Regions from separate parts of the Pseudoalteromonas sp. TAP-3C genome, predicted to be linked through region 2. Evidence: predicted binding sites of a transcription regulator. Region 2 holds the regulator's gene; the other holds the start of a gene.

Region 1 (7,433 bases), 1.2 Mb from region 2:
TCTCATGGGCACCTAATACAATAAGCGCTTGTTTTATCGTATTTATTTCAGAGCGGCGGGTGAACGCAGCTGAGTTTGAGTAGCGTAGTAATTTATACGATAAGTTGACATCTCGCTCAAACACATCCGTGATTTTTTTAAGATCCATTTCTACACTGGATGTTTCATAAAGTAATTCAGCCAGAGCCATACCCGATGGCGGTAGCGCTTTGCTTTGTACCATTTCAGGCTTTGAAAAGAAAAATCCTTGAAAGTATGCAAAATCCAGCTCTAAAGCTTGGTTATAAAGCGCATAGGTTTCTACCTTTTCAGCAAGTAGTTTTATGTGCGGGTAAGGTTTTAAATCCTCAATGATGGTTTTAACATTTTCTATATCACAGGTTAAAAAGTCTATCTTGATAATATCAATATATGGATAAAAGTGATGCCATACTGGTTGATGAGTATAGTCGTCCAAGGCAAGCGTGTAGCCTTTTTCCTTTAGGTCTTTAACAATTGCTAATAGGCGTTTACCCGGTTGAACAGTTTCCAGTATTTCAATAACAACCCCATCCTTGTTTAATAGTGTAGGGTAGCCTTTTAACAAGGTGTCTAAGGTGAAATTTATAAAAGCAGGTTTATTATCTGTTAAATCTTCAAGACCAAAATTAAATTGACTGCCTTCAATAAGCCGAGATGTGGCCTCGTCGCCATCAACATCAGGAAAAACGTTATCTACTCCATCACGAAATAAAAGCTCGTAACCGATTAGTTGTTTATTGCGATCTAGAATAGGTTGGCGAGCAGCATAAAAATACATAGGCGGATCCGTTAGGGTAAAACAGTTAACATTGTAAGAATACAATATATTGGAAAACACTCAAAATAGCATGGGTAAAGTGAATAATATTAATAAAATATTACGGCTTAGTTAAACTTAAAGTTGTATTTGTTGGTTTTTTTGTTGTAAAAATGAGCGAATAAATGATTTTTTATCAACTAGAATAAGGGGGTTGGAGTTATTAGTAATTACCGTGTTATAGTTGGATAAAAGTTTTTATTCCAATACTGTCTTATTTACTAGATTTCAAGAGTCATTATTTGGATTAAAAGCCTGTTATTACTTATTTAAGTGGAGGCGAATTTGGAAACAGGAATGATTATTTCACTGGCAATATATTTTATTGTAATGCTGGGAATAGGGCTATATGCATATAAGCAATCTACCAGCGATATGTCAGGTTATATGTTAGGTGGTCGTAATTTACCCCCCAGCGTTGCCGCTTTATCAGCGGGTGCATCAGATATGAGTGGTTGGTTATTAATGGGCTTACCAGGCGCGATGTATTTATTTGGGTTAAGTAAGGTATGGATAGCCATTGGTTTGGTATTAGGTGCCTGGGCTAATTACTTTTTAGTTGCGCCAAGGCTACGCGTTTATACTGAAAAAGCAAATGACTCAATAACAATTCCTGATTTTTTTGCTAACCGTTTTGATGACAACAAAAACATCCTGCGTGTTATATCTGCGATCGTTATTATTTTGTTCTTTACACTTTATACTTCCTCAGGCGTTGTTGCTGGCGGTAAATTGTTTGAAAGTTCATTTGAAATGAGTTATGAGCTAGGTTTGTATGTGACCACTGGTGTCGTGGTGGTTTATACCTTGTTTGGTGGCTTTTTAGCCGTAAGCCTTACGGATTTTGTGCAAGGCTGTATTATGTTTATCTCGCTATTAGTTGTGCCTATTGTTACTTATACAATGCTAGATCAACCATTTATGGATACTTTAGCAAACGCAAGCTATCAGCAGTTATTAAGCTCACCCAAAGCCAGCGAAATGCATTCTTTAAGTATGCTTGACTGGTTTGCTGGTGGTTCAACAATTGCCATTATTTCTGCTATGGCATGGGGGTTAGGTTACTTTGGCCAGCCACATATTATTGTACGTTTTATGTCTCTTCGTTCAGTTAAAGAAATGCCAACTATGCGTCGTATTGGTATGTCTTGGATGACCTTATCTGCCATTGGCGCAGTGTTTACTGGTTTATTTGGTGCAGCCTACATAATTGAAAATCAAATGCCAATTGCCGATAAAGAAACAATTTTCTTAGTACTCTCGGAATTAGTTTTTCACCCTCTCATTGCAGGGTTTTTACTGGCTGCTATTTTAGCGGCGATTATGAGTACTATCTCATCGCAGTTATTAGTGTGTTCTAGTTCTTTAACTGAGGATTTTTATAAGATTTACTTAAACCGTAATGCGTCGCAAACTGAGCTTGTACTCGTAGGGCGTATTAGCGTATTGCTGGTTGCTTTACTTGCTATTTACTTAGCCTATGATCGTAACAGTTCAATATTAGATTTAGTAAGTAATGCATGGGCTGGGTTTGGTGCAGCATTTGGTCCATTGGTATTGTTTAGCTTATATTGGAAACGCATGAACTTAAAAGGTGCTATTAGCGGTATGATTGTCGGTGCGCTTACCGTGCTTATTTGGATTTATGCGCCTATTACCATTAATGGTGAGAGCTTAAGCAGTGTGATTTATGAAATAATCCCCGGTTTCATATTAGCAAGTATTGCTATTGTAGTAGGAAGCCTTGTGACAGCTGAACCGAAGAAAGAAATTACTGATCTGTTTGATGAAGTTGAAGCGTCATTATAAGTAATTAGCTAAAATAAAATTGTTAGTTTTTAAAATGCCAATCGTTTAACCGGTTGGCATTTTTATTGGCTGATTTTTAACATAGACTATTTAAAGTATTAGCAGCTGAAATTGTAGCGGCTTGATCTCAGTTAACGCGATTTTAGCGACCATTATATTTAAAGGCATAAAAAAACTGAGTTCGAAAACCGAAATCAGTTTTTATATAATAATCACTATTGCGTTTTTAAAAGTGTTAGCTTGCTGCTTTGTCTTTTATATCTGCAACCTTATCCGACTTTGCCTTTTTAGCTTTAGCGGGCACTTCTTTAGCGCCTTTAAGTATCGCCATAAACTCATCTTTACTTTTGGCAATTTCAAGTGCAAGCGATTCAACTTGCTGCTCGCTTAATGGCACATCTACTTTTTCAAGCATAAGTTCAAGTGACTCGGCAATATCGAGCATTTTGTCATAGGCATCGGCTTCTTTTTTAGTAGTAAACGTCATGCGCTCGACTCCGTTTCGTTCTACAACATATTTAACAACAACAGCCATGATTTCTCCTGCTTACTTATGTGGCAATATGATTAATTTAAATCATTAGTTTACTGTCTTTATATACAGTACAAGCTTGCACATTTTTTTGCAAGCTTTAGCCTTAGTTTATCTGCAGCTTAGTTGACAATAAAGGCCAACTCTACTTTATTTATTAAGTCACTTTATAACGCGTTGCAGTACAGGAGTTCGCAGGGAGTGATTGTTACCGTTAGTGCTTTATAACCGCAAAGTTATTAAAAGTGCTTAAGTGTAAATAATCAACCAGTGTTCATGTAAGAACACAAAAGGAAATCATATGAAACTACTTAAAATAATCTCATTAGCCGCCGCTTTATGTTTACTGCCTATCGGTACAACGTTAGCGCAAAGCGATATGGTATCAAAGCAGATGCAATCAGCCATGGTGAACATTAACAAAGCTGATATGAAGCAATTAGTCAAGCTGCCGGGTGTTGGTAAGAAAAAAGCCCAGGCAATTATTGACTACAGAGAGGCCAATGGTGATTTTACCTCACTTGAAGATCTTGCCAAGGTAAAAGGGGTCGGTAAAAAGATGTTAACCAAGCTAGACGGTAAGGTGATGTTTTAAATAATCAGGGCGTTAAGCGCCCTGATCAAACTTGTTTAGGGCTGCACTGAGGTGTTTTTTTGCAAAGTTTACATCCACCGGCGCTGTTAGCAGCGGATAACTTAATCCCGCCACAATTAAAAAAGGCACCAGTAACCATCCTTCGAATAGGGTAAATATTAAAAAAAATGGACTCAATAGCATCAACTTTATAATCCGCACTAAGACCCTGTCACTAGGTGATAGCATATTTAATGAAATAGCGATAACAGTTTGTCGTTGACGAACTTTTAAGTGTTTAAGCTCATCAACTTGGCTTGAAAAAAAAGTAAACATATTAAAATGACTTTTTAGAAATTAAACGACTGGCCACTAGCACAAAGAGTGTGGCGCTAAATAATACAAAAATAATTTCCATCCATGCTGGCATACTTAGGCCTGCGAACTGCCAATCTATGTTTCCACAATCACCTGTTGCTTCAAAAAATTGCGGTATCCAATGATGCAGTGGCATAAACTCTGGAAAGTTCGGCTCAAATTCACAGCTAAATGCAAATGGGTCTGTGGTTGTTTGCATTTCTATATGCTCACGGGCTATTAGTAGCCCCCACACACTTGAAATCCCCCATACAATACAAGCAGTAATACGTACTATTAAGTTGTTTGGTTTACTGGCGCCAATAATACCGGCAAAGAGTAAGCCTAGTACCGCAGTACGTTGATAAATGCACATAATGCACGGTGCTAACCCCATGTTATATTGGAAAAAAAGTGCGGTAACTTCAAGTAGAAAAACAATCCCACTGAATAATAACCAAGGTGTGCGTTGTGTACTAAGATGTGCAAGCCAGTTCATAACAAATCCGTATTTAAATAAGGACTTAGATTATGACGTAGGATAAACCACGGGGCAAGTAAAAGGAAAAAAGTGCAGTGGCCAAATAGTGAGTAGCTCATCCAAGTAGATAAATCTTGTCTAATGAAAGCCAGCCAGTCAAATAATTCAAGCCTAAGTAAGTTGCACGGAAGCTTTACTTGTTAGTTGCGTCTTCTCTGGTACAATCAGTCAGTTAATCGTATGTATCAGTGTAATGTGAATTAATTCGAGTAGGAATTGAATGAGAATTTTTAAAGCGAAAAGCCCAGCAGGATTTGCTGAGGAATATATAGTAGAGTCAATTTGGAATGGGGATTTTCCTCCAGGTTCGATTCTGCCTGCTGAGCGTGAACTCTCAGAGTTAATTGGTGTCACTAGAACCACATTGCGTGAAGTATTACAGCGATTAGCCAGAGATGGTTGGTTAACAATACAACATGGTAAACCCACTCGGGTTAATAATTTTTGGGAAACCTCAGGATTAAATATCCTCGAAACTTTGGCGCGTTTAGATGAAGACAAAATGCCAGAGTTAACGGATCAGCTACTTTCAGCGCGCACTAATATCAGTGCAATTTATACTCGTGCGGCAATAAAACTTGCACCAGAGCGTGTGATTGAAATTTTATCGCAAAGTAATGAGCTTGAAGACAGCGCTCAAGCGTTTGCTGATTATGACTACAAAGTGCATCATGAATTAGCTGTTGCCGGCAATAATCGCATTTATGTGTTGATCCTTAATGGTTTTAAAGGTTTTTATTCTAAGATTGGTTGTCATTACTTTTCAGATCCTCGCACTCGTGAGCTTGCACGCCAGTTCTATAAAGACTTAACCTTACTGGCTCAAAATAAAGAGCATGACGGCGCAATTTCTATGATGCGTAAGTATGGCCATCAAACCGGCGAAATATGGCAACATATTCGCGGCGATATGCCCAGCGATATTATGGATTAGTAAAAGGAACCTGCTTTAAGCGGGTTTTTTTATGATTAAAGCTAATCGCTATTTTAGAATGGTGCTATCTATAAATACGATTGTTAATTTATGTTTGATAACCATAGTATAAATAACGAAATAGTATGGTTGCTCTTGAATTTTTTATATTAGCACCCATATTGTAACTAAGTATTGCGCAAGCAATTGATAAGTAAACTCAAAATATTTGGAGAATAAAATGGGTGTATTAGTAGGCCGCCAGGCACCAGACTTTACCGCAGCAGCTGTTCTAGGTAACGGTGAGATTGTAGATAGCTATAACCTGCACGAAAAAATCAAAGGTAAAAAAGCAGTCATCTTTTTCTACCCACTCGATTTCACATTTGTATGTCCTTCTGAGCTTATTGCTTTTGACAAGCGCTATGCAGAATTTCAAAAACGTGGTGTAGAAGTGATTGGTGTTTCTATCGATTCACAATTTTCACACAATGCATGGCGTAACACTGCGGTGGCTGATGGTGGTATTGGTAAAGTTCAATACCCACTAATTGCGGATGTTAAACACGAAATCTGTAAAGCATATGACGTTGAGCACCCTGAAGCGGGTGTTGCATTTCGTGGTTCTTTCTTAATTGATGAAGAAGGTAATGTACGTCACCAAGTAGTGAACGATTTACCACTTGGTCGTAACATCGATGAAATGATCCGTATGGTTGATGCACTAGCATTCCACAGCGAAAACGGCGAAGTATGTCCTGCTGGTTGGACTGAAGGTAAAAAAGGAATGGACGCAAGCCCTGAAGGTGTAGCTAAATTCTTATCTGAAAACGAAGGCGAGCTATAATTAGCTCCTTAGTTTAAGATAAAAAACCGCCATATTGGCGGTTTTTTAATGGTTATTATTTAAAACGAAAAACTGACTTTAGTGTAAATGTAACGACCACGAGGGTTGTGTACACCTGCTGCGTAACCATAAAGGTCTGCATCACCGTCACCAATTGCAAATGGTGGCTCTTCATCAAATAAGTTATTCACCCCTAGCGATACTTTTGCTGATTCAGTAATGCGGTATGAGGTTTGTAAATCTACCAATACTTGTGAATCAACCATACGCGACGTGTTGCTATCAAAATCTAAGTTACCATCAAAGTTGATATCTGGGGTATCTTCAAACTCACCCACATAACTAATGTTCATATTGGTATTAAATTGACCAATTTCCCAATTCGTTGAAAAAATCCAGCGATGCTCAGGGTAACCGTATTCACCGGTGTAATCGCGGCCGTCTTTTTCAAATTTATCTTGGTAAGCCCATTCTAAATTGAATTTTAGTAAGCCTAAATCAGCCAATGAGTGATTATAGTTTGCTGAAATATCAACGCCCGAAACTTCTTGCGATGATACGTTTTCAAAGGTACTGAAAATCTTTTGAATCGTCCCTAAGCTATCTGTACCTGATGGCGGGAGGCGAACACATACAGTACTGTTTTGGTTATTACACTCTGAGTTATAAATTGGACCAAATTCTTGCTGATCAATTTTATTGTCTTGAGTGATGCTCCATATATCTACGCTTAAACCAAAATCAGTGGTAGGGGCCCAAATAAAGCCGACATTCCAAGATTCAGACTCTTCAGCTTCTAAATCAGGGTTACCGGCAAATTGAATATTGTAATCAAGCGCGTCACAATCTTTACCTGTTGCTTCACAACGGTAGTTATCAATAAAAAACTGACTTTTTTCTGATGGGCCTAAACCAATCTGTGCAAGTGAGGGGGCTCTAAAGCCTTGCGCCCATGAACCACGTAAAGTAATTTCGTCAGTCGGTGCCCAACGAAGCGCTACCTTAGGATTAGTTGTTGTGCC
Region 2 (7,433 bases):
GTTTATTTTTCATTATTTATCCTCTTTTTGCTTGCAAAAATAGCGACCACCACACAGGCAATTGCAATTAAAAACCACTGTACTGAGTAGGCATAATGTTTTTCTGGACTCATAACAACAGCTTGATAATGAGGGGCAGCAATTTCATCAGCTGGGCCTTGGCGGTAAGCCATAAAATCCATCAAAGGTCGCTGAGATTGGTTACTGAGTGTTTGCAGTTCAATAACTTGAATCCGTTTGGCTAAATCTAACTGGGTATGACTATTAGCCAAAGTAAAACCACTTAAATTATCTTCCTTAATTTGAGCTGTTAACGTAAATTTACCACTGGGTATTGCAACATTTGGCAAGCTATCTCTGGCGATGGCTGCTTTTACCCATCCTAAATTCACTAACAAAAAGCGCGGCTCATTGGCTAGCTTTAATAACGCCAGTAAATCATACCCAACCTGGCCGTTATAAATTTGGTTATCGAGCAGCCAATAATTGTTGGTATCAAAATAGCCACTTAACGAGACTAATACACCGGTTTTGTTCCACTCTTTTGGTAGCTGCTGCAATTGCTCCCAGCTCATCACTCCTTGCTGTTGTATTTTTTCGATCGCATTGAGTTGCTGCTGTTTTTGCTCTGCTCTTTGTATCTGCCAAAACCCTAAACGCATACAAACCAGTACCACAACAACAACCAGGCAAACTGTCATTATTGAGCTAAACTTTTGTTTGTTTAATACAACTAACCGCATAAGGTAAATCCAGTGATTATTAAAGTTATTATTGTGCTACTGTTATTATTTATAGTGTTTAATTTATTTCGTGCTTTATTTATTATGGTGTCAGGAAAAACAAACGGACATCCAATGTCGCACTTTTTAGGGCGTCGGGTGTTATTTTCTGTCGTGCTATTAGTGATGGTAATTGCCGCATTAAAATTAGGTTTTATTACAGCAAATCAGTCACCTTTAATCACTAAAGCACATACACAAATACAAATAAACACAACCAAACAACATCAACAAAATGCCAATACCATGCCGCAGCTTGAAAGGCGAAGTGCTTATTTTTAGTGAAATGCCCTTTTAAAATACGTAGAAAGACGATTAATAAAATAATCGTCCCTAAGGTGACATGTATGCCGTGAAAACCGGTTAACAAATAAAAAGTATTACCATAAATGCCAGCATCAAGCGTTAAGTTAAGGTCGTTATAAGCATAAATATATTCTTCTACTTGCAGCCCTAAAAAACACACACCTAATAAAATAGTCACGCCTAAAAAAACCTTAAGTGGGGTGCGTTTGTTATTTTCCATCGCCACGTGAGCAAAGTGCAAAGTGACCGATGAAACTAATAAGATAAGGGTATTAATAAGCGGCAATCCTTGCCAGCCCATAGCTTGTGTAGTGGTGCCCCCTGGGGTATTTAACAATGGCCACATAGCTTCAAAAGTGGGCCATAGCACTTCGTTGGTCATTGCGTTGTTGTCAGCGCCGCCAAGCCAAGGCACAGAAAACATGCGGGCATAAAAAAGCGCCCCAAAAAAGGCCATAAAAAACATCACTTCTGAAAAAATAAACCAGCTCATACCTTGCCTAAATGAACGATCCATTTGTGCAGAATATAAACCTTGATGCGATTCTTGAATCACATTTTTAAACCAGTTAAACAACATATAAAGCAATATAACAATACCTACACAGAGTAAGTAAACACCGCTACCGCTTTCTTTACCCATTTCCATTACTGTGAATGCCGCGCCGATTGCAATAAAAAATAACGCAACAGCACCAACAATTGGCCATGGACTTTGATCCGGTACATAGTAACGTTCATATTTTTGATTCATTTTATTTGCTCCTAGTTTTTCACTAGTTTTATAAGCTAGTTATTGCTCGCTACTAGCCGTTCGCTAATATCAAATACGGTATAAGACAAAGTTAATTCCTCTACATCATCAGGTAACTCCGTATCGACATAAAAAAGTAGTTTAAATTCTAGCTCCTCACCCGCTTTTAACGGTTGCTGATCAAAACAAAAACAGGCTATTTTGTGTAAATATTTAGCTGCTTTACCTGGTGCCACCGATGGTATTGCCTGCATTACTCTATCCGTATTGCTGCTATTTTTTGCGCTAAACATAACCTCACGCATTTCACCGGGCTTTACATCCACACTGTATTCTTTAGATTTAACCTCAAAAGGCGCTCCACTTTGCGCATGTGTGGTAAAACTCACGCTTACTTTTCTGTTTTCAGTGACCAAGGTACTTTGCTGTGCTTGCTCTAACGAGGGTTTACCATTGAGCCCCGTTATATCGCAAAACACGTCATACAAAGGCACCATGGCAAATGCAAACGCAAACATTGCAATGCAAACAAGCACGAGCTTTTTTAAAAGCGGCAGATGAGTCATTATTTTATGTCCGGCGGTGTTGAGAAAGTATGATACGGTGCTGGCGAATCGACCTCCCATTCAAGCCCCTGTGCACCATCCCAAACTTTTGCAGGCACTTTGTCGCCCCCTTTTGCGCATTTATACACAACCACAACAAACAGTAATTGCGATAAACCAAAGGCAAACCCACCAATACTAATAATGGCGTTAAAGTCAGCAAACTGCAGCGCATAATCTGGGATACGGCGGGGCATACCTGCCAAGCCCACAAAGTGCATTGGGAAAAACAACACATTAACGCTTACTAACGACAACCAAAAATGCCATTTTGCCAAGGTAATATTGAACATATTCCCAGTCCATTTTGGCAGCCAATAATAAGCTCCCGCCATAATCGAAAATACCGCGCCTGTGACTAATACATAGTGAAAATGTGCAACCACGAAATAGGTATCATGATACTGGAAATCAGCAGGTGTAATCGCTAGCATCAACCCCGAAAAGCCCCCTAAAGTAAACAATACAATAAATGCGATACTAAACAGCATGGGCACTTCAAAGCTAATTGAGCCGCGCCACATAGTCGCTACCCAGTTAAATACTTTTACCCCCGTTGGCACCGATATCAGCATAGTGGCGTACATAAAAAACAACTCACCAGCTACGGGCATTCCTGTGGTAAACATGTGATGCGCCCACACAATAAAGCTTAATAGTGCAATCGAAGAAGTGGCATATACCATAGAGGCATAACCAAATAATTTTTTACGTGAAAATGTAGGAACAATCGTAGAAATAATACCAAAGGCAGGCAAAATCATAATGTAAACTTCAGGATGACCAAAAAACCAAAAAATATGCTGGAACATCACTGGATCACCACCACCCGCGGCATCAAAAAAGCTAGTTGCAAAGTATTTATCGGTGAGCACCATAGTAACAGCACCAGCAAGTACCGGCATTACCGCAATAAGTAAAAAAGCAGTAATCAACCATGTCCAAACAAACAAAGGGAGTTTCATCCACGTCATACCGGGAGCCCGCATATTGACTATGGTGACAACAACATTAATGGCCCCCATAATCGAACTAATCCCCATTATATGAACTGAAAAAACAAATAAAGCCGTGCTGTCGCTACTAAATGTAGTTGATAGTGGTGCGTAAAATGTCCAACCAAATGCTGGGCCGCCACCGGGCATAAATAATGATGCTAATAAAATTAAAAAGGCAAACGGTAAAATCCAAAAACTCCAGTTATTCATTCTAGGTAGCGCCATATCTGGTGCGCCAATCATTAATGGTATCATCCAATTAGCAAGCCCAGTAAAGGCAGGCATAACCGCACCAAATACCATTATTAGCCCATGCACTGTGGTCATTTGATTAAAAAAGTGTGGATCTACAAGCTGCAAACCTGGTTGAAATAACTCAGCCCGAATCACCATGGCCATAGCCCCACCAATTAAAAACATGGTAAGTGAAAAAATTAAATATAAACTGCCTATATCTTTATGATTAGTCGTAAATAACCAGCGTTTAAAACCTGTAGCAGGTTGATGAGCATGGTGAGCCTCATTGGTGTTTGATTGTTCCGCAATGCTACTCATTATTTACCTCCTCATCAGCGTCTATTGCCGCTTGTATCTCACTTGGTTGAATTACTTCACCGGTATCGTTACCCCACGCATTGCGCTTATAAGTAATAACGGCGGCTATTTGCTTTATGGATAATTGCTTGGCAAAAGATTGCATAGCAGTACCTGGTTTACCGTGAAGCAAAATATCAATATGTCCTTTGATATCACCTATGACTATTGGGCTACCTTTAAGCGCCGGAAAAACTCCCGCTAAACCCAAGCCTGTTGGTTGATGGCACGCCGCGCAGCTCGCCATATAAACTTGCTCACCAAGCGCCATCAGCTCCTCTTTTGGTACAGTTTGATCAAGCAATGCAGCATTTTCAGCAGCCGCCTTTTGTTTCGCTTGTTTAGCCTCAGCTAACCACGTTTTGAAGTCTTCTTCTGTTTTTGCTTCTACCACAACGGGCATAAAGCCGTGATCTTTCCCACACAACTCTGCACACTGCCCACGGTAGGTACCGACCTCATTAATATTAGTCCAGGTTTCGTTAATAAAACCGGGATTAGCATCTTTTTTAACGGCAAAATCAGGCACCCACCATGAGTGAATTACATCATCCGAGGTCATTAAAAAACGCACTTTTTGATTAATAGGAAGCACCAGTGGTTTATCTACTTCGAGTAAATAATTAGGGTTTTTATCAGATAAATTAGTTATTTCATCCTGAGTGGTTGCCAGCATTGAATAAAATTCAACATCCTCTCCCATGTATTCATAGTGCCACTTCCACTGTGATCCTGTAATTTTAATGGTCAAATCGGCTTTGCTAGCATCCTCCATCGCAATCAAGGTTTTAGTCGCAGGAATAGCCATAACAATTAATATGACAAAAGGAATCGCAGTCCATAGTATTTCTACTTTGGTGCTTTCATGAAATTGGGCTGGAACCGCCCCTTTAGATTTACGGTGATGAATGAGTGCCCAGAACATAATGGCAAACACAATCACCCCAATCACACAACATATTAAAAAAATAGTCATGTGCAGTTGATATACATTATTACTTATATCAGTTACGCCTTTACGCATATTATATTGGCTATTAGCAAGCACATTTTGCGAAAAAACTAATAATATAAGCCACAAGGAAGAACTAAGCTTACCCATGTGAAGGCTCCTTTAATGCTATTGCTGACGCAAAGCGAAGAGGCATACGGCTTAAACGCCTATTCGTTATTTTTATTTTTTACATGGAGCTGGATTTTTAAATGTGTGTTCTCAAAACTAATTTGCTGTGAGTTTTTTTTAGTCCAGCCATTTAATAAGTAGTTAAAAAATAAACAATAAGCAAGTTTGGTATAAAAAATAAACAGTGTTTGTTTTAAAAAGCGTAGCAAAAAAAAAGAGTAACTAATGAGGTAATTAATCTGAGAGTAAGGTTTAGTAAGGGGTTTGTTGAAATAACAGCAGAAAAAATATAAAAATATCATGATTAAAATAAATCCAGCGCCTAATTAACATTAAACGCTAAATTATGCTTTAGTATTACATCCAGTCAGCGTTACGAATAACGCCTACCGCTAAGCCTTCAATATTGAATGACTCATTTTTTAAATCGACTTCAATAGCCTTAAATTCGTCATTTTCAGCGTGTAAAAATACTTTTCTACCCGCTTTTTCTAGGCGTTTAACCGTTACATCGTCACCTACTCGAGCAACAATAACTTGACCATTTTCAGCAACTTGAGTTCGATGAACAGCCAATAAGTCACCATCCATAATGCCAATGTCTTTCATACTCATACCGTTAACGCGCAGTAAAAAATCAGCCGCGGGTTTAAACATTAAAGGATCAATTTTACAGTGGCTTTCTACATGCTGTTGCGCCAATATTGGCTCACCTGCAGCAACCCGACCAATTAAAGGTAAGCCCAGTTGCTCGGGTTCTCCTTCTTCAACAAGTTGAATACCGCGACTTGCGCCCGGCTTCATTTTAATCACACCTTTTTTAGCCAATGCTTTTAGATGCTCTTCTGCAGCGTTCGCACTTTTAAAACCCAGTGTTTGTGCAATTTCGGCACGTGTAGGAGGCATACCAGTGTCTTTAATAAACACTTTGATAAGTTCGAGTATTTGCGCTTGGCGTTTCGTTAATGGTCGCATACAACTGGTTTTCCATACAGTACAATTAACTGTGAGTATATACAGTTATTTAAAAATCGCAAATATAAATTAATACCTTAAAAAGACAAAATAAGATACTTTAAAAGCTGAGAGATCCCCACGAATTTAGCCTAAATTATCAATTTGTATAGTCAGAAGTGACAACTGGCTATACACATAAATAATGAACTGCCCATCAGGCTCATACCTAGGATCATCAACCACTTCTTTGCCAAGATAAATATAGGACAATACTCGTCGTTTTTTCTCTGTATTCGCTTGTAATGCCGCATCCCCTTGTTGTGCCGACACGGTGTACCCTATGCACCATAAGACAAACAACATTAACGCCGCTATGAGCAATAAATTATCAAACCTTTCTGCGCTTCTTGAATTTGCAAAGGCTAAACTAATGCCAAGTTTTGCATTCTTAGTGTCTCTGAAACTTTCTTCTATTTGCATACGTTGTTTATATAAAGTCACAATCCGTTGAGGCTTATCTGTAAATTGTGTAGGTAAATTAAACACAAGTAGCCAAGGCTCTTTGGCCTTTTGTTGTTGGTATTTAACCGTTGTACATTGAGATTGCCCACCCCGTTTTTTGATTTTTTTACGTCCCTTGTTTTTCCCTCTAAACAAAACACCTTGGCACGCGAAACGAACTGTTTTTCCGTAGTAAATCTGTGTCAGAAGGTGTGGTTTATCTGTTGCTTGCTCAAACCATGATTTACAATTTCGCCATGTCTCAAGGTCGCTAGATAAGGTCACATTGCCTCTGACGCGCCCAAGCCAATACCAGCCTTTATCTTCTATGGCTTTAAACCATGGCGTTCTAAAAATAGCATCAGATAAAATAATAGGCTGACAATCTGCAGGTAAACACTGTGCCAAGCTATCGAGTAAGTGTTGATGAGCCGCTTCGGTATTTAATTCGCTTTCAGGATACACTTTTTCATAGAGCGTTAACGCTCTTCCCCCCATTGGTATGCTTGCCCTGAGCACTTGAAATATTTCGCCGCCATTAATAGGTGACCAGTCAACGATAATAAGTGGGTGTTGTTGCTGGCCTACTAAGCATTCGGTCATATGTTCATAGAAACAAAGACGTTCTTGATGCAGGTTAGCATTACCAATCAAACGGTCTGCGCGTTTAATATCATGTTTTTTATCGGTATTAGAAAATGATTTTAATCCGCGGCCTAGGTAAGTGACAGTAACGCGCTGGTCACGCAAGCCTGAGTTAACAAACGTAAAGACTGTATTTAAACGTGTTTTATGAATTTCAGGGTAGGCAAT

What was found. Region 2 encodes LexA, which represses DNA repair genes until DNA is damaged. Its sites were predicted from a motif close to TACTGTATNNNNATACAGTA; they were not measured.
Region 1: the regulator LexA is predicted to act here: its motif matches at 3,234-3,253, upstream of AC6H44_RS03935 (YebG family protein).

What each region holds. Positions count from the first base shown of each region.
Region 1 covers NZ_CM187618.1:841,384-848,816, forward strand. The annotation lists gene AC6H44_RS03925 (EAL and HDOD domain-containing protein) at 1-799, opposite strand, end outside; gene putP (sodium/proline symporter PutP) at 1,136-2,647, shown strand; gene AC6H44_RS03935 (YebG family protein) at 2,883-3,182, opposite strand; gene AC6H44_RS03940 (ComEA family DNA-binding protein) at 3,481-3,774, shown strand; gene AC6H44_RS03945 (DUF6170 family protein) at 3,787-4,089, opposite strand; gene dsbB (disulfide bond formation protein DsbB) at 4,091-4,609, opposite strand; gene fadR (fatty acid metabolism transcriptional regulator FadR) at 4,872-5,585, shown strand; gene AC6H44_RS03960 (peroxiredoxin) at 5,806-6,411, shown strand; gene AC6H44_RS03965 (TonB-dependent receptor) at 6,471-7,433, opposite strand, start outside.
Region 2 covers NZ_CM187618.1:3,082,485-3,089,917, forward strand. The annotation lists gene AC6H44_RS14455 (transmembrane cytochrome oxidase associated protein) at 1-13, opposite strand, end outside; gene AC6H44_RS14460 (SURF1 family protein) at 3-743, opposite strand; gene AC6H44_RS14465 (DUF2909 domain-containing protein) at 756-1,064, shown strand; gene AC6H44_RS14470 (cytochrome c oxidase subunit 3) at 967-1,842, opposite strand; gene AC6H44_RS14475 (cytochrome c oxidase assembly protein) at 1,878-2,408, opposite strand; gene ctaD (cytochrome c oxidase subunit I) at 2,408-4,000, opposite strand; gene coxB (cytochrome c oxidase subunit II) at 3,993-5,141, opposite strand; gene lexA (transcriptional repressor LexA) at 5,520-6,137, opposite strand; gene AC6H44_RS14495 (IS4 family transposase) at 6,264-7,433, opposite strand, start outside.